4 regions of the Burkholderia cepacia ATCC 25416 genome follow, and region 2 is predicted to be linked to each of the others. Evidence: predicted binding sites of a transcription regulator. Region 2 holds the regulator's gene; each other region holds the start of a gene.
The links. Region 2 encodes LexA, which represses DNA repair genes until DNA is damaged. Its sites were predicted from a motif close to ACTGTATNNNNATACAGT; they were not measured.
Positions count from the first base shown of each region.

Region 1: the regulator LexA is predicted to act here: its motif matches at 1,780-1,797, upstream of imuA (translesion DNA synthesis-associated protein ImuA).
Region 3: the regulator LexA is predicted to act here: its motif matches at 2,452-2,469, upstream of APZ15_RS20420 (DUF2471 family protein).
Region 4: the regulator LexA is predicted to act here: its motif matches at 2,763-2,780, upstream of imuA (translesion DNA synthesis-associated protein ImuA).

Region 1 is NZ_CP012984.1:200,369-204,866, forward strand. Features, by position in the region: gene APZ15_RS38365 (H-NS histone family protein) at 400-726, shown strand; gene APZ15_RS38370 (SOS response-associated peptidase family protein) at 883-1,638, opposite strand; gene imuA (translesion DNA synthesis-associated protein ImuA) at 1,815-2,531, shown strand; gene APZ15_RS38380 (Y-family DNA polymerase) at 2,452-3,930, shown strand; gene APZ15_RS38385 (error-prone DNA polymerase) at 3,937-4,498, shown strand, end outside.
Region 2 is NZ_CP012981.1:2,697,092-2,701,589, forward strand. Features, by position in the region: gene APZ15_RS12530 (universal stress protein) at 40-537, shown strand; gene APZ15_RS12535 (DUF2939 domain-containing protein) at 647-1,360, opposite strand; gene APZ15_RS12540 (hypothetical protein) at 1,390-1,725, opposite strand; gene lexA (transcriptional repressor LexA) at 1,752-2,399, opposite strand; gene APZ15_RS12550 (sulfate ABC transporter substrate-binding protein) at 2,664-3,701, shown strand; gene cysT (sulfate ABC transporter permease subunit CysT) at 3,824-4,498, shown strand, end outside.
Region 3 is NZ_CP012982.1:672,845-677,342, reverse strand. Features, by position in the region: gene APZ15_RS20425 (NADPH-dependent 2,4-dienoyl-CoA reductase) at 1-1,959, shown strand, start outside; gene APZ15_RS20420 (DUF2471 family protein) at 1,984-2,394, opposite strand; gene APZ15_RS20415 (LysR family transcriptional regulator) at 2,532-3,425, opposite strand; gene APZ15_RS20410 (NAD(P)H-dependent oxidoreductase) at 3,512-4,297, shown strand.
Region 4 is NZ_CP012981.1:440,671-445,168, forward strand. Features, by position in the region: gene APZ15_RS02015 (error-prone DNA polymerase) at 1-597, opposite strand, end outside; gene APZ15_RS02020 (Y-family DNA polymerase) at 604-2,109, opposite strand; gene imuA (translesion DNA synthesis-associated protein ImuA) at 2,042-2,749, opposite strand; gene APZ15_RS02030 (ABC transporter ATP-binding protein) at 3,077-3,871, opposite strand; gene APZ15_RS02035 (ABC transporter permease) at 3,873-4,498, opposite strand, start outside.

The DNA of each region.
Region 1 (4,498 bases), on a different replicon from region 2:
CTGTTCATGGACTCGCGAACTCTACCGATCATTGTGGAACTGGCGGACATTTGCGATCTCTCTGCGTGTGGAATCGGATTGGATTGGCGGTATGGTAGTGCATTCACGCGCGTCAACTTCCCCAAAAGCTGCATGAAAACGGCTGTCTTTCGGGGATAACGAAAACCTGCTTCTCGTAGTGGCGACGGAGCGCTCTTGCCGAACTCAAGGGACCGGATTGCCCATCAGCTCTTGTATCGGCATTCCCAACTGCAACTTGAGAGGCTCGGGTAGGCGGGTTGGCATCGATCATCGCGTCTTGCGCCGCATTCGGTCGGGCCGTCACTTCGACGCGTGCTTCAGCGTGCTGGCTTTGTGAGCTAATATCCTGCGCATTTTTCAACGGAGTTCCGGACAACAGTGGCTACCGAAATCGAAACCCTTCAGACGCAGTTGCGTGAATTGAACGATCGGCTTGCCGACGCAAAGAGAGACGAAAAGCGCGTCGCATTGGATGCGATCCGCGAGCAGGTCGCGCTCCACGGGATCTCGGAGGACGAGCTTTTGACGGCGGCAGGATTCCGGAAACCGCGCAAGCGCCGTGCAGCTGCGAAGTACTACGACCCGTCATCGGGTAAGGAATGGTCAGGGTTCGGGCCTCGTCCGAAATGGCTCGAAGGCAAGAATCTCGATGACTATCTGGTCGATCGGGCGCCGAAGCCCTGGTGGCCAGAAAAGGAAGGATGACGCCAGGTAGTTCGGTCACGTATTCGGTGTGACAGCTGGAGCTGGCGGTAACGGTGCGCGATTCATTGGCACGACGAGTGCGCTCGTGCGGTTTGTTGAGTGTCGTGCCGACAAGGTTTTCAGTCGAGCGATGAGATATTCTTTATCTGTGCCCCCTCAAAACAGCGTGCCACTGGTCGGCGGAGCATTCTCCTTTGCCATTTTCGCTTTCACGGTTTTGGGTGCTGAGGCTACCGTGTAGCTCTCGGGGCGCAGCAGCGTGAGAAAGGTGCGCGCGACCTCCGGATCCTCGCAGTTCAGCCAGTCGTCGTATTGATCCGGCCGCAGGATTACGACGCCGCGCTTTTCTTTGAACGTGCCGTCGTCGTTCAGGTGCCGGTGAAACTGGCGTAGCACGGGATGATCGTCAGCGTTGACCGTGAGCATGGACAGTCCGAACGTTTCACCTTCATCCGGCTCTGGCCAGCGGCGCCAAAAGCCGGCGACCGCGAACGGCTCGCCGGACGCCACGCGAATGCCCCACCGCTCCGACTTTTGTTTCAGGATGGCGTTGATCACGTCCGGCCGGTTTGGCACGTCGAGATCTGGCAAGGTCGGATAGCGCGGTTCGAAGACGACGTCGGCCGGCAAGAGCGCCAAGCGGCAGTTCAGCCACGAATCCTTGAAATTCACCTTCTCGCCAACCGTCTCGCTGCGGGCGTTCATCGTGTCGAAATCGTGGCCCTTGATCTTCGAGCGAGGTCGGATTCCGAACGTGCCCATCAACGATTCCCGGCCACCGTCGGCCGAGCGCCGGATGAACGGAGCCGCGTAGTCGCGGTAGATCTCCGGCGGCCAATCAGCTGCCGGAGGATCGATCGCGAAGTGAGCCGCGTACCGGCTGCGCTGCGTCGCAACATAGTTCGTACACATTCGAGCCCCGTTTTTCCAGTCGTCTATTGATCATACGCCGCACGCGGGCCTCCGCCACGCTCGTCGGTCGGAACGACGCCGGCGCGGCAGCCATGATCGTCATTGCACTTCTGCATATCCCAAAATCCGCGCTACACTAGCACTGTACATTCATACAGTATTTTGTGAGCGCCCCCATGAATCCCGCCCTCGCCCATCCGGAAGCGATACATCCGAGTCTATGGAAGGCATCGCAACTGCCCCGCTCGGGCACGCGTGGTATCGACACTGGCCATCCGGCGTTGACCGCCGAGCTGCCCGGCGACGGCTGGCCGGCCGGCGCGCTGATCGAACTGCTTGCGCCGCAGCCTGGAATCGGCGAGCTTCGGCTGCTGGCGCCAGTGCTCGCGCGCGCGGCCGGCAAGCCGGTGATGCTGATCCAGCCGCCGCACGCGCTGCAACCGCTGGCGCTCGCGTATTGGGGCATCGACCCGTTCGGCTTCGTGACGCTGCCGGCGCCGCGCACGGCCGACGCACTGTGGGCCGCCGAACAGGCGCTGCGCGCCGGCACGTGTGCTGCCGTGCTGATCTGGCAGTCGCACGTCCGTGCGGACGCGTTACGGCGGCTCAACCTGGCCGCGCAGAGCGGTCAGGCGCTGTTCTATCTCTTCCGGCCGGCGGCCGCCGCGCGCGACGCGTCACCAGCACCCTTGCGGCTCGCGCTGGCGCCGAAGCGTGACGGCATCGACGTCACGTTCGTGAAGCGCCGCGGGCCGGCGCGCGACACGCCGCTGTTCGTCCCCTTGTCTCCCTCGCCGATTTTGTTGAACCGCCATGCAACTCTGGATCGGCGTGCATTTGCCGCACCTCAACCTCGAAGTGTTCCGGCCACGATCGCCGGCGCCATCGCCTGACGATGCGCGCGGGTTCGTCGTGCTCGAGGGCGGCCGCGTCGTGGCGCTCGATCGCGCCGCACGTGCGCTTGGTGTGGTCGCCGGCATGCGCCGCGGTGGCGTGCTGTCGCTCGCGCCGGACGCGCAGATCCGCGAGCGCGACGCCGCGCGCGAGCGCGAGCTCGTGCTCGGCGTTGCCTATGCGCTCCTGCAGTTCACGCCGAGCGTCGTCGACGCCGAAGAAGCCGTGGTGGTGCTCGACGTGACGGCGAGCCTGCGCCTCTTCCATGGCATCCGCGCGCTGCGCCAGCGCGTGCGTGCCGTCGTCGCGTCGTTCGGCGTCACCGCAGCGATATCCGTCGGGTCGTCTGGTCCGGCTGCCTGGATGGTCGCTCGCGGCCTGCGCGGTGGCCTCGCGCTGTCCGCGCGGTCGCTGCGCCGCGCTCTCGCGCGCGTGCCGCTCGTCGTGGCGCCGGACGCCCGGCGCTACGCGAACTGGTTTGAGGATCTCGGCTGCGAAACGCTGGCCGACCTGCAGCGCCTGCCGCGCGCCGGATTGAAGAAGCGATGCGGCACGCAACTGCTCGACTGGCTCGACCAGGTCGCCGGCACCGCGCCGGCCGCCTACGACTGGCTCGAAATGCCGCCATCGTTCGACACGCGCGTCGAACTGATGGACCGCGTCGAGCACGCCGAGGCGCTGCTGTTCGTCGCGCGCCGGCTGATCCTGCAGCTGACCGGCTGGCTCACCGCGAAGCAGCTGGACGTCGCCGCGTTCGCGCTGCTGCTCGAGCACGAGCGCGGGCGGGACGCGATCGCGCCGACCGAGATCGAGATCGCGTTGGGCGCCCCTACCCGCTTCGAGGAACACCTCACGCGGCTCGTCAAAGAGCGACTCGGCCATGTCGAGCTCGCCGGCCCTGTGATCGCCGTGCGGCTCGTCGCCCGTCGCGTGCAGGAAGCGGCCGCACCGAGCGACTCGCTGTTCCCGGAGCCAGGCGGCACGCCGCAGGATCACGCGCGGTTGCTCGAACTGCTGACTGCGCGGCTCGGCGCCGAGAACGTGCTCGTCCCGGCTCCCATGGCCGACTACCGTCCCGCGCCGGCCGCCCGATGGGTGCCGATGCGCGACGCGCCGAAGCCGGCGCCGCTGCCGGCGGATCTGCCACGCCCGGCTTGGCTGCTTGCCAAGCCGGTGCCGCTGCTCACGCGCCAGCATCGACCGTTCTACGGCACACCGCTGCGCATGGTATCGCCCGGCGAGCGCATCGAAGGCGGCTGGCAGGACGGGCAGACCGTGACGCGCGACTACTTCGTTGCCGAGGACGACCACGGCGTCTGCTACTGGATCTACAAGGAGCGGCCGACAGCCAGCGACGAGAGCGAAGCGCGCTTCTTCCTGCACGGCCTGTTCGGCTGATCCTTCATGGACGCCGGCAGTTTCGGCGCCCTGCCCGCCTACGCGGAACTGCAGGTCGCCTCCGATTTTTCATTCCTGCACGGCGCGTCGCGCGCGGAGGAATACGTCGGCCGCGCGGCGCAGCTCGGCTACAGCGCGATCGCGATCACCGACGAATGCTCGCTGGCCGGCGTCGTGCGCGCGCACGTCGAAGCGAAGGCGGCGAACATGCCGCTGATCATCGGCTCGCACTTCCGGCTGACGGCCGCCGACGGCGCGCTGGCGATCGCGTTCACCGCACTCGCGATGAATCGCGACGGTTACGGCAACCTCTGCGAATTCATTTCGCTCGGTCGGATGCGCAGCAAGAAAGGCACGTACCGCCTAGCGCCGCTTGATCTAGAGCATCCGGAAGCGCCGTACACCCACCTCCGCAGCCTGCCCGACTGCATCGCGATCCTGTCGCCGGACTTCCCGGCAAACGAGCAGCGCCTCGACGCGCAGGTCGAATGGTTCGCACGCGTGTTCGGCGATCGCGCATGGGTCGCGCTGACGCTGCACGCACGCGCGATGGACGACATCCACCGCG
Region 2 (4,498 bases):
GATGAATGCGTAGGCTCGTTGTTGCGATAGGGAGGTTTCATGGCTAGCTACAACAAGATTCTGCTGTGTTACGACGGCACGCTCGAAGGGCGCAAGGCACTGCGCTGCGGCGCCAATCTCGCGATGGACCTGAAGGCCGAGACGCATTTGCTGTCGGTCGTCGACATGCGCTCGAGCATTGCACAGAGCGCGGGTTTGCTGACCGACGTCGCGTGCGGCCGGTTTGAGGAAACCGCGCGTGAAATCCTGCAGGAAGGGGTGAACTGGCTGCGCGAGCGCGGCGTGCAGGCCGAAGGCCATTTCGCATTCGGCTATCCGATCGACGAAATCGCGAATCTCGCGACCGAACTGAACGCCGATCTCGTCGTCGTCGGCCACCGGTGCCGCAGCGGGCTGTCGAGATGGTGGATGGGCTCGGGCAACACGCAACTGCTCGATCGCGTGAATTGCAGCATTCTGGTTGCGTGTTCGTCGGCGCAAGAGCAGAAGGCTGAAATCGCACGCGAGCGTGAAGCGGCCACGGCGAACGGCAAATGATCCAATGATTCGATGACTGCCTGACTGGCGAACCGTGCCGGTCGGGCAGTCACGCCGCCTCAGTGGCTCGGGCGACTCCCCCGAGCCAGTCAAGTCCTGTCGAGCCCTGTCAAGCGTGCAGGTCGATTGCGGACAACTTCCACGAGAACAGGCCGAAGCGGTGGAATATCGCCGCATAGCGTGTGCCGTCGGCACTGCGCTGGTAGGTCACGACGAATTCATCGATATTCCGGTAGCCGGCGCTGGTTTGTTGCTGATGCGGCGAATGCGTTGCATCGACCGGGCTGGCCGGCGCGGCAGCAGCAGGGGGCGGCGATGATGCGGCTGCCGCGTTGCTGCCCGGAGCGGCTGCGCTTGCCGAAGCCTGATTGGGCGTTGGTGCGGCCGGCGTGTTGCCCGATGCATCGCTGCCTGGTGGCAGATTCGACAAGTCAGGTGGACGCTCTCCCGGATTGCCACGCGGTGGCAATCCGCTCATCAGCGCGGCCACGCCCTCCGGGGTCGCGTATGCATCGACCAGCGGGCCGATCAATGCCGACCCGATCAGTGCACCGAGCACCGCGAACGGATTGCTCTTCTTCACCGCGTCGATCCGGCGCATCAGCTCTTCCGTGACCTGCTGCTTCAGGCTGATGCGCAGCGACGGAAAATCGACATATTCACTGATGGCCTGTGCATCACGCGCATCGATCGCCGTTTTCAGGCGGCCGAGCGCGACGTACGGCGATGCGTAGGCATAGCCGATCGCCGCAACGGCGGCGATGGACAGCACGATGATCAGCAGGGGTTTGAGCCGCCATGCGCGGCCCGAAGATCCGGTCACGTTGCCTCCGGTGCGGGGATGTTCCGCAATCAGAGACCGCCAGGCGTGGCCGATCGTTCCTCTGCGATGCAGCGATCGATCATCCGGCACACGGCATCGATCGTGCCGACCATGATCAGGCGTGAACGACCGTGATAGACGCGCACCGGCGCGCGACGCGCGGGTTCCGCGTGATTCAGGCCGGCGTTCAGCGATACCCGCGCGAAAGCGGGGAGCGCCGACGGCAGCAGGGACGCCTGCCGTTCGACTGCGACTTCTTCTTGCACAGGCGCCGCCGCGGACAGCGGTGCGCAGGGCGTGCGGCCGCGCAGGTGACGCAGGCGACCGAATTGACGGAAAGGCAGCAGGCGGGCAAGGCGTTCCATGATGTTCTCCTCAGCGAGACGGAATGTCAGAGTTCGCCCGAGCGGATCAGCCCGACGGCGATGCCTTCCAGCGCGAATTCCGCGCTGCCGGCCTTGACGAAGATGTTTTCGTAATCCGGGTTCTCCGCGATCAGCTCGAGACCGCCCGGCCGGCGCATCAGGCGCTTGACCGTGACGTCGTCGCCGAGACGCGCGACGATGATCTGGCCGTCCTTCGCTTCCGTGCGCTTCTGCACGGCGAGCAGGTCGCCATCGAGGATGCCGGCGTCGCGCATCGACAGGCCGCGCACTTTCAACAGGTAGTCGGGCTTGCTGGTGAACAGCGCGGGATCGCACGCGTAATGCTGCGAGATGTGCTCCTGCGCGAGGATCGGGCTACCGGCTGCCACACGGCCGACGAGCGGCAGCGACAGCTGCATCAGGCCGGCGTGCGGGAGCGTGAACTGGTGCGGGGCATCGTCGATGCCGAGCAGGCGGATGCCGCGCGACGCGCCGGCGGCCAGCTCGATCACACCCTTGCGCGCCAGCGCGCGCAGGTGCTCTTCGGCCGCATTCGGCGAGCTGAAGCCCAGTTCGGCCGCGATCTCGGCACGGGTGGGCGGGAATCCGGAGCGCTCGATCGCGCGGCGGATCAAGTCGAACACTTGCTGCTGACGGGCGGTGAGTTTGGTCATGGCTCAACTGTATGGATAGACAGTGAGCTGTATTTTTATACAGTAGTTCGCGAATTTCAAGTGTTACGTGAGGTTCGACGCGATCACGCCGGTTCCGACGTGATTTTGCGACGTCCGGACGCCGGTTCATCTGCCGCAACCGTCCATCCCGTCTGCGTTAGCACTTTTGAGTATTAAAAAATGAGGAACGATTATTTTTAATCATGTAACCCGTTCGCTAGACTGGCCCGACATCGCAATACCGACAACACTGGAGAACCAAGGATGGGCAAGCGCAATACGGGGCTGGTGGGCGGAGTGGGCCGCCTGATCGCAACACTCGCGCTGGGCGCGGCGGCGGCGCTGGGCGTCGCGACGCACGCCCAGGCCGATACGACCTTCCTGAACGTGTCGTACGACCCGACGCGCGAGCTGTATCAGGACTTCAACCAGGCGTTCGGCAAGGAGTGGAAGGCGAAGACGGGCGAGACCGTCAACTTCAAGCAGTCGCACGGCGGTTCGGGCGCGCAGGCGCGCTCGGTGCTCGACGGCCTGCAGGCCGACGTCGTCACGCTGGCATTGGCGTACGACATCGACGCGCTCGCGAACAAGGGCCTCGTCAACAAGGATTGGCAGAAGCGCCTGCCCGACAACGCGTCGCCGTATACGTCGACGATCGTGTTCCTGGTGCGCAAGGGCAACCCGAAGGGGATCAAGGACTGGGACGACCTGACCAAGCCGGGCATCTCGATCGTCACGCCGAACCCGAAGACGTCGGGCGGCGCACGCTGGAACTACCTGGCCGCATGGGCGTACGCGGTGCACAAGCCGGGCGGCAACGAGCAGACGGCGAAGGAATTCGTCACGAAGCTCTACAAGAACGCGGGCGTGCTCGATTCGGGCGCACGCGGCGCGACCACGAGCTTCGTGCAGCGCGGGATCGGCGACGTGCTGATCGCATGGGAAAACGAGGCGTTCCTGTCGGTCAAGGAATTCGGTACCGACAAGTTCGAGATCGTCGTGCCGTCGGTGAGCATCCTGGCCGAGCCGCCCGTCGCGGTGGTCGACAAGGTGGTCGACAAGAAGGGCACGCGCAAGCTGGCCGATGCGTACCTGAACTTCCTGTACAGCCCGCAGGGCCAGGAGATCGCGGCACGCAACTACTACCGGCCGCGTTCGAAGAACGTGCCGGCGGAGCTGACCAAGCAGTTCCCGAAGCTGAAGCTGTACACGGTCGACGATACCTTCGGCGGCTGGACGAATGCGCAGAAGACGCATTTCGCGGACGGCGGCGTGTTCGATTCGATCTACAAGCCGCAGTAACACCATAACGACAGCGGCGCGCCACGACAGCGCGCCGCACCCTCGGCGGGCCGCCGGCGCAAAGCATCGCGCCGGCGTTTGCGTCGGACCCATGAGCAGCATCGACCCAGCAAGAGCATCCGATGACGACGTACACCTTTCGCAAGCCGAGCGCGCTGCCCGGTTTCGGCGTGACGCTAGGCATCACGGTGGCCTATTTGAGCCTCGTGGTGCTGATACCGCTCGCCGCCACGTTCCTGAAGACCGCGACGCTGTCGTGGGACCAGTTCGTCACCGCCGTCGCGTCGCCGCGCGTGCTCGCGTCGTACCGGCTGACGTTCACGTCCGCACTCGGCGGCGCGCTGATCAACGCCGTGTTCGGCTTCCTCGTCGCGTGGGTGCTCGTGCGCTACACGTTCCCGTTCAAGCGCCTCGTCGATGCGATCGTCGACCTGCCGTTCGCGCTGCCGACGTCGGTTGCCGGCATCTCGCTCGCGGCCGTCTATGCGACCAACGGCTGGGTCGGCCAGTATCTCGCGCCGCTCGGCATCAAGATCGCGTTCACGCCGGCCGGCGTGCTGGTCGCGCTGACCTTCATCGGGCTGCCGTTCGTCGTGCGCACCGTGCAGCCGGTGCTCGAGGATTTCGAGCGCGAGCAGGAAGAGGCGGCCGCGTGCCTGGGCGCGTCGCGCTGGCTGACGTTCCGCCGCGTCGTGCTGCCGGCCGTGCTGCCGGCGCTCCTCACCGGGTTCGCGCTCGCGTTCGCGCGTGCGCTCGGTGAATACGGCTCGGTGATCTTCATCGCCGGCAACGTGCCG
Region 3 (4,498 bases), on a different replicon from region 2:
GGCTCGATGCACACGGGCCTCGAGGACAGCCGCAAGACGCTGCCGCGGCTCGCCGAATATTTCGCCGAACGCGCGCGCGGCGGCGTGGGCCTGATCGTGACGGGCGGCTTCGCGCCGAACGTGGCCGGCTGGACCAAGCCGTTCGGCGGCACGCTGATGACGTCGGCCGCCGCGCGGCGCCATCGCGAGATCACCGGCGCCGTGCATGCGGAGGACGGCAAGATCGCGCTGCAGATCCTCCATACGGGCCGCTACGGTTATCACCCGTTCGCGGTCGCGCCGTCGAAGATCAAGTCGCCGATTTCGCCGTTCGCGCCGCACGAACTGAGCGCGCGCGGGGTCGAGCGGCAGATCCGCGCGTTCGTCCGTTGCGCGAAGCTCGCGCGTGAAGCCGGTTACGACGGCGTCGAGATCATGGGCTCCGAAGGCTACCTGATCAACCAGTTCATCTCGATGCATACGAACAAGCGCACCGACCAGTGGGGCGGGTCGTACGAGAACCGCATCCGGCTGCCGATCGAGATCATCGAACGCACACGCGAAGCGGTCGGCCGCGATTTCATCCTGATCTACCGGCTGTCGATGCTCGACCTGATTCCGGACGGCAGCGACTGGAGCGAAACCGTGCAGCTCGCGAAGGCCGTCGAGCGCGCGGGCGCGACCATCATCAACACGGGGATCGGCTGGCACGAGGCGCGCGTGCCGACGATCGCGACGTCGGTGCCGCGCGGCGCGTTCGCGTGGGTGACGAAGAAGATGAAGGGCGAGGTCGGCATTCCGCTCGTGACCACCAACCGGATCAATCGCCCCGAAGTGGCCGAGCAGATCCTCGCGGATGGCTGCGCGGACATGGTGTCGATGGCGCGCCCGCTGCTCGCGGATGCCGAGTTCGTGATCAAGGCCGCACAGGGCCGCGCCGACGAGATCAACACCTGTATCGGTTGCAACCAGGCGTGTCTCGATCACGCGTTCAAGAACAAGATCGCGTCGTGCCTGCTGAATCCGCGTGCATGCCACGAAACGGAGCTGAAATACACGCCCGCGCCGCAGCCGAAGCGCATCGCGGTGGTGGGCGCGGGGCCGGCCGGGCTCGCGTGCTCGACCGTGCTCGCGCAGCGCGGCCATCGGGTCGACCTGTTCGACGGCGCGGCCGAGATCGGCGGCCAGTTCAACATGGCCAAGCGGATTCCGGGCAAGGAGGAGTTTCACGAAGCGCTGAGCTACTTCGGCCGCCAGGTCGAGCTGACCGGCGTGAACCTGCACCTGAACCGCCGCGTCGACGCAAGCGACCTGATCGCGGGCGGCTACGACGAAATCGTGCTCGCAACGGGCGTCGCGCCCCGCGACCCGAAGATTCCGGGGCAGGACGGGCCGAACGTGCTCAGCTACATCGACGTGCTCGCGGGCAGGCAGCCGGTTGGACGGCGTGTCGCGGTGGTCGGGGCGGGCGGGATCGGCTTCGATGTCGCCGAGTATCTGGTGCAGGACGGCGAATCGCCGGCGCTCGATCTGGAAGAATGGAAGGCCGAGTGGGGCGTGACCGACCCGGCCGCGACGCGTGGCGGCGTGACGCGTGCGCAGGTCACGGCGCCCGCGCGTGAAGTGACGCTGCTGCAGCGCAAGGCAGCGCCGCTCGGCAAGGGGCTCGGCAAGACGACCGGCTGGATTCACCGCGCGACGCTGAAGATGAAGCAGGTGAAGATGATCGGCGGCGTGAACTACGAATTGATCGATGCGCGCGGGCTGCACGTGTCGTACGGCGAGCAGCGCACCGATCACGAGCTGATCGAAGCCGACACGATCGTGCTCTGCACGGGGCAGGAGCCGCAGCGCGCGTTGCTCGCGCCGTTGCAGGCGGCCGGGCGTTCCGTGCACCTGATCGGCGGCGCGGAACTGGCCGCCGAACTCGACGCGAAGCGCGCGATCGATCAGGGTGCGCGCCTCGCGGCGCGGCTGTAACGGGACGGCCGCGCGTCGCCGCCGTCACTCCATCTCGGCGTGTTGCGTCTCGCGCTCTTCCGCTTCCAGCATCGCCTTGACGATCAGATAAACGGCGGGCAAATCGTCGTCGTCGCGCTTCCAGTCGACGGCTTCCTCGACGTCCGCGGCGACCATCCGGCTGTCGCGCAGCCGGATGAAGGCGTCGACGACCGTCGGATCGTTGCGGTTCAGGAAGCCGGAGTTCGAGAACGCCAGCTCCTCGACATTCAGCAGCGCCTGCCAGCTCATCGTGCGGACGGCGGCCGGGTGGCTGCGGCGCCGCAAGCCGAGCGCCCGCTGCGCGGGGCCGCCGACGACACGCTGAAGATCGACGACCGCCTGCCGCGCGGCGCGCTCGAAGTGGACGGGATTGAAGCCGGGTTGCTCGGGATCGAATGCGGATGACTGAAACATGGTCGCCTCACTAAAGACCGCCTCGGGGACGGAATTCGGGTCAAATGACGCAGAAACACTGTAAATATATACAGTGATCGGCGCACTTTCAAGCCCCCGATGACAGCAGATGGCAGCCGTCCGGCAACCGGGCCGTGTCAGACCGCCGCCGCGATGGTCTCCCGCAGCCACCGGTGCGCCGGGTCGCGATGCACGCGCTCGTGCCACAGCATCGACATTTCATAGCCGGGCACCTCGACCGGTGCGTCCACCACACGCAACGCAGGCACGTCGCGCACCAGTCGCTCGGGCAGCATCGCGACGAGATCGGTGCTCGCGACCGCCGACATCACGAACAGGAAGTGCGGCACGGACAGCACGACGCGCCGCACGGCACCGACCTTCGCGAGCGCTTCGTCCGTCACGCCGAAGAAGCCGCCGCCATCGGGCGACACGATCACGTGTTCGAGCGTGCCGAACTGCGCGAGCGTGGGGCGCCGCTTCAGCTTCGGATGCCCGGCGCGGCCGATGAGCACATAACGCTCGACGAACAGCGGCAGGCGCCGCATGCCGGCCGGCGACCCTTCCGTCGTATGAAAGGCGAGGTCGATGCCGTTTCGTTCGGCGTCCTGCTCGATGCGCGGCGGCGCGAGTTCGACGACGGCGAGCCGCGTACCGGGCGCGGCCGAGCGCAGCGTGTGCAGCGCGGGCAGCACGATCGTCGATTCGCCGTAGTCGGTCGCGGCCACGCGCCACGTGTTCGTCGCGGTCGCCGGATCGAACGGTGTGGCCGGAACCACCGCGCGCTCGACGGCTTCGAGCGCATCGCGCAACGGCTCGCGCAGCGTTTCCGCGCGCGCGGTCGGCCGCATCCCGCGCGGCCCCGGCAACAGCAGCGGATCGCCGAACAGGTCGCGCAGTTTTTGCAACTGCACGCTCACCGACGGCTGCGACATGTTCAGTTTCTCGGCCGCGCGCGTGACGTTGTGCTCGGCGAGCAGCACGTCCAGCGTGACGAGCAGGTTCAGGTCGAGTCGTCTGAGATTATTCATGGCTATACCTGGAATATCAGGAATTCATTTCAAATATACCTTCGACGGCGGCATCCTGTAGTCATTCAATCAAAGGAGTGACGAACATGAATGTGCTGATCGTTTATGCCCATCCCGAACCGCGCTCGCTGAACGGCGCGCTGCGCGACTTTGCCGTCGAGCATCTCGAAGCGGCCGGCCACGCGGTGCAGGTGACGGATCTGTATGCGATGAACTGGAAGGCGGCGTTCGATGCGAACGACGTGACCGGTCGCGCACCCGACGCGCGGTTCGATCCGTCGCTCGACTCGAAGCACGCATTCGCGGCCGGCACGCAAAGTGAAGATATCGCGCGCGAGCAGGAGAAGCTGAAGTGGGCCGACGCGGTGATCCTGCAGTTTCCGCTGTGGTGGTTCTCGATGCCGGCGATCATGAAGGGCTGGGTCGAGCGTGTGTATGCGTACGGTTTTGCTTACGGCGTCGGCGAGCATTCGGAGACGCGCTGGGGCAACCGCTACGGCGAAGGGGCGCTGGCCGGCAAGCGGGCGATGCTGATCGTCACGGCAGGCGGGTGGGAATCGCACTACAGCCCGCGCGGCATCAACGGGCCGATCGACGACGTGCTGTTTCCGATCCAGCACGGGATCTTGTATTACCCGGGGTTCGACGTGCTGCCGCCGTTCGTGATCTACCGGACGGGCAAGATGAACGACGCGCGCTTCGACGAAACGCGTGCGGCGCTCGGCAAGCGTCTCGATGCGTTGTGGACCGCGCAGCCGATTCCGTTCCGGCGACAGAACGCGGGCGATTACGAGATTCCGGCGTTGACGCTGAAGGAGGAGATCGTGCCGGGGACGGTGGGGTTTGCCGCGCATCTGGCGCACGCGTATTGATGACGCATGGCGGGCCTGCTCGGGAAAGCGACGCGCGGGCATATCGACACCTGCGCGCGAATCGCGCCGTTTCCGGAGATCGGCGCGACGGATGCGCGGAAGCCGGCCGCGCGGCAACCCGATCCACCCCGGCGGATGACGAAACGAAACGGGCGGCCCGCGATGCAATCGCGGGCCGCCCGTCTTGCCGGAACTCGATCG
Region 4 (4,498 bases), 2.3 Mb from region 2:
CGCCGCACGAATCTCCTCGCGCTGCGCACCGTCCAGCGCGCGCTGCAACTGCACGAGCCCGAGCCGCGCACGCTCGCCGAACGTCGCGCGAAACCACGCGACCTGTGCATCGAGCACGTCCGCCCGCACCGGATACGTGGGCACGAGAATCGCGAAGCAGTCCGGCATGCCGCGCAGGTGTGCGAATGCCTCGGGCGGCCTCGACAGCATGTGCGACGTCAGCGTGTAAGTCCCCTTCGGCGCTTCCATCCGCCGCCACGAAATCAGCTCGGACAGGTTGCCGTAGCCTTCCCGACTCTGCGCGAGCAGCACGAGCCCGAACGCGCCGGGGCCCGGATCGTGGCCCGGTGCGACTTCATCCGGTGTGACTTCGAAGTACGAACCGATGACGAGCGGCAACCCTTTCGCCTTCGCCGCGACGTGCATGCGCGGTGCACCGGCGAGCGAGCATTCGTCGGTGATCGCGATCCCGCGATAGCCGAGTTCCGCCGCACGCTCGACCAGTTCTTCCGCATGCGACGCGCCATGCAGGAACGAAAAGTTCGAACGGCAGAACAACTCCGCGTAATCGGGCAGCCAGCTGAATTCCGCAACCATGACCGTTCACCCGAACAGGCCGTGCAGGAACCAGCGCGGCTCGGCCTCGCGCGCTGCCCGCTCCTTGAACACCCAGTAGCACGCACCGGTTTCGTCCTGCGCGACGTGGTAATCGCGTGCGGCGAGCTGGCCATCGAACCACCCGGCCTCGATCCGTTCCACCGACGACATCATCCTGAGCGGCGTATGAAACACCGGCCGCTCCCCCCGCATCAACAGCGGCAGCGGCTCGTCCAGCAACCATGCGGGCCTCGGCGGCACGGCCGGCGGCCCGCCGGCCGGCTTGCCGGCCTGCGCATCGAGCGGCAGCCAGCGGTTCGCGGCCTCGGGCCGGTGATCGGCAACGGGTGCCGCGCGCAGCACGTTCTCCGCGCCGAGCCGTGCGACCAGCAGCTCGAACAGCCGCGCGCGCGTCTCTTTCGTGCCGCCCGGCTCGGGGAAAAGATCGTCGGCCGGCGGCGCGACCGATTCGACGCGCGTGGCCTTCAGACGCACCGCGATCACCGCGGCCGGCAACTCGACGCGCGCGAGCCGCTCGCCGAGCAGCCGCATGAAGTGCGTCTCGTCGCGCACGGGTGCGGCGAACGCGAGTTCGAGCGGCGTCGGCGGCACGGCCTGGCGGCCGCGCTCGTGTTCGAGATCGAACGTCATCGCGGCCAGCGACAGCTGCCGTGCGGCCAGCCAGCCGCACAGCTGCACGACGAGCCGCCGCGCGGCGAACAGCACGGCTTCCGCGTATTCGACGCGCTCCGGCAATTCGAGCCGCACGTCGAACACGGGCGGCACCGCCATCCATGCGAGCGGCTCGACCGCATCGCCGTACGCGCGATCGAGCGCGGCCAGCAACGCGGGACCGCAGCGGCGCTGCAGCCCCGCGCGCGGCAGGTTGCGCAGGTCGGCGAGCGTGCGGCAGCCGAGGCCGTCGAACCAGCCCGCATACGGACGCGCATCGGGCAGCAGCACGCACGGCAGCCTGTCGAGCGAACGCACGAGCGACACCTGGCCGGCGACGCGGCGCCGGATGCGTGCACGGGCCGACACGCGCGCGAGCAGCCACGCGCCCCGCCCGGTCGGCGCGGCGGACAGGCGCGCCGCATAGCCGAGCGCCGCGAGCGTCGCGCGCACCTGTCGGCACAGCGACGGCAGGCCGCCGAACAGGCGCAGGCTCGGGCCGACGTCGACGATCAGCGTGGCTTCGTCGTCGAGCGCGACGCACGGCGAAAAGCGCAGCAACGCGAGCGCGACCGCGCGCAGCGCATCGGCCTCGCGCGCGGGGTCGCGTTCGACGAGCCGCGTGTGCGGCGCGAGCGTGAGCACGCCGCCGCGCTTCATGCCCGCGCGCACGCCCTGCCGGCGCGCGGGCGCATCGGCGATCAGCACGACACCCTGCTCGAGCACCGCGCAGCCTGCTTCGTCCGCTTCGTCTACGCGTTGCGCCGCGCCGTCAGACGGCGGCGGGGCGCACACGTCGAGCGGCAGGCGCGGCAGATGGATGCCGAGCAAGACGCGCATAGCGGCTCTCCACGATGGGCGACGGCAGGTCGAGCACGAGCGGCTCGCCGCGTGCGGGGCCGCGACGCTTGACGATGTCGAGCGACACGCCGCCCGGCACCGGATACAGCGCGACACGCAGCACGGCCGGCGACGGTTGCCGCGCGGCCGACAGCGGACGCAGCATCACGAACAGCGTGTCGCCCGTGCGCGCGGCCGCGAGATGCAGGCGCCGCAGCGCATCGGGCCGCGCATCCTGCCAGAGCAGCAGCGCGCCGCAGCACCCCGTCTTGAGCGCCTGCTCGGCGGCCCACAGCGCATCGGTGCGGCTGCCGGCGCGCAGCCACAGCAGCGCGTCGGACGGTACGCCGAGGCTGGCGAGCGCGGTTGCATGCGGCGCTTGAGGCGGCGCGACGAGCGCAAGCGGACGGCGCGCGCTGACGGTGCGTGCGAGCGCGGGCGCGAGCAGCCGCATCTCGCCGCAGCCCGGCTGCGCGGCCAGCAGTTCGACGAGCCCGCCGACCGGCCAGCCGCCGCCCGGCAGCTCGGCCGACAGCGGGGCGAAGCCGGTATCGATCGTGCGCGGGCCGCCGCGCGCGAGCTGGGAACCGCGCCACAGCGACGGATGAAGGGATTCGGGAGAAATGGAGGATGCGAGCATGACGCCACCCACAACTGTATGGATATACAGTATATGGCAATGCGCTCGCGTCGCACAGCACCGGCGCGAAACCGGTTTTCGTCAGAGGAAAAACGACGGGAAAGCCGGCGCGGCCGTCATGTTACGCCGCACCGGAGCGGGTGTGGCCGGATCGTACCACCCGAATGCGCGCCACCGTCATCCGGGCCGAATTGCCGACCCGCCGCGCCACCCCAATTCGTCGGGCCGATTTGTCGACCCGACCCGACTCGCCGGGCCGGCACGCCACCCCTCACGCGAACCGGCACGATGCAACACCCCGCGCCGCGCCGGCCCGCCAGCCGCCCGTCAGCCGAGCAGCAGCGCGTCGTCGTCGAGCTGCTCGTGACGCACCTTCTCGAACATCTGCAGCAGGTCCGGCACGTCGAGCCCCTTGCGCGCGTCGCCCGACACGTCGAGCACGACCTGCCCCTGGTGCAGCATCACCGTGCGGTCGCCGTAGTCGAGCGCCTGCCGCATGCTGTGCGTGACCATCATCGTCGTCAGCTTGCTCTCGGCGACGATGCGCGCGGTCAGCTCCAGCACGAACGCGGCCGTCTTCGGGTCGAGCGCGGCCGTGTGCTCGTCGAGCAGCAGGATTCGCGACGGCCGCAGCGACGCCATCAACAGGCTCACCGCCTGCCGCTGGCCGCCCGACAGCAGCCCGATCCGGTCGGTCAACCGATTTTCCAGCCCGAGGTTCAGCAGCCGCAGCTTGTCGCGGAACAGCTCGCGCGACGGCCGGTCGAGCGCCGCGCGAAAGCCGCGCCGCGCGCCGCGCGCCATCGCGAGCGCCATGTTCTCCTCGATCGTCAGCGCCTCGCAGGTGCCGGCCATCGGATCCTGGAACACGCGCGCGACGAGGTGCGCGCGATCCCACGCGGCCTTGCGCGTGACGTCCGTGCCGTCGATCGAGATGCGTCCCGCATCGACGGCCTGGTCGCCGCTGATCGCATTGAGGAAGGTCGATTTGCCGGCACCGTTCGAGCCGATCACCGCGACGAACTGGCCGTCGGGAATCTCGAGCGACAGCCCGCGCAGCGCGCGCGTCTCGATCGGCGTGCCGGGATTGAACGTCAGTTTCAGGTCTTGTGCGGACAGCATGTCAGGCCCCTCCGTTCTTGCGCGCGAACAGCTTCTTGCGCGTTGCCGGCAGCACCAGCGCGATCGTGACGAGCGCGGCCGTCACGAGGTTCAGGTCCTGCGCCTTCAGCCCGATGAATTCGCTGTTCAGCGCAAGCGCGATGAAGAAGCGGTAGACGATCGCGCCGAGCACGACGGCGAGCGTCGTCAGCACGAGCCGGCGCGCCGGCAGCAGCGTTTCGCCGATGATCACCGCGGCCAGCCCGATCACGATCGTCCCGATCCCCATCGAGATGTCCGCGCCGCCCTGCGTCTGCGCGAACAACGCACCGGCGAGCGCGACGAGCGCGTTCGACAGCGCCATCCCGGCGAGCGTCGCGCGGCCGGTCGCGATGCCCTGCGCGCGCGCCATCCGCGGGTTCGCGCCGGTCGCGCGCATCGCGAGGCCGAGCTGCGACGAGAAGAACCAGTCGAGGCCGAGCTTCGCGACCACGACGACGATCGCGAGCAGCGCGGGGCGCAGCACGTAATCGGGCATCCAGTCGGGCTGCAGCACGGTGAAGACGGTCGGCTCGGTGATGAGCGGCACGTTCGGCCGGCCCATGATCCGCAGGTTCACCGAATAGAGCGCGATCATCATCAGGATGC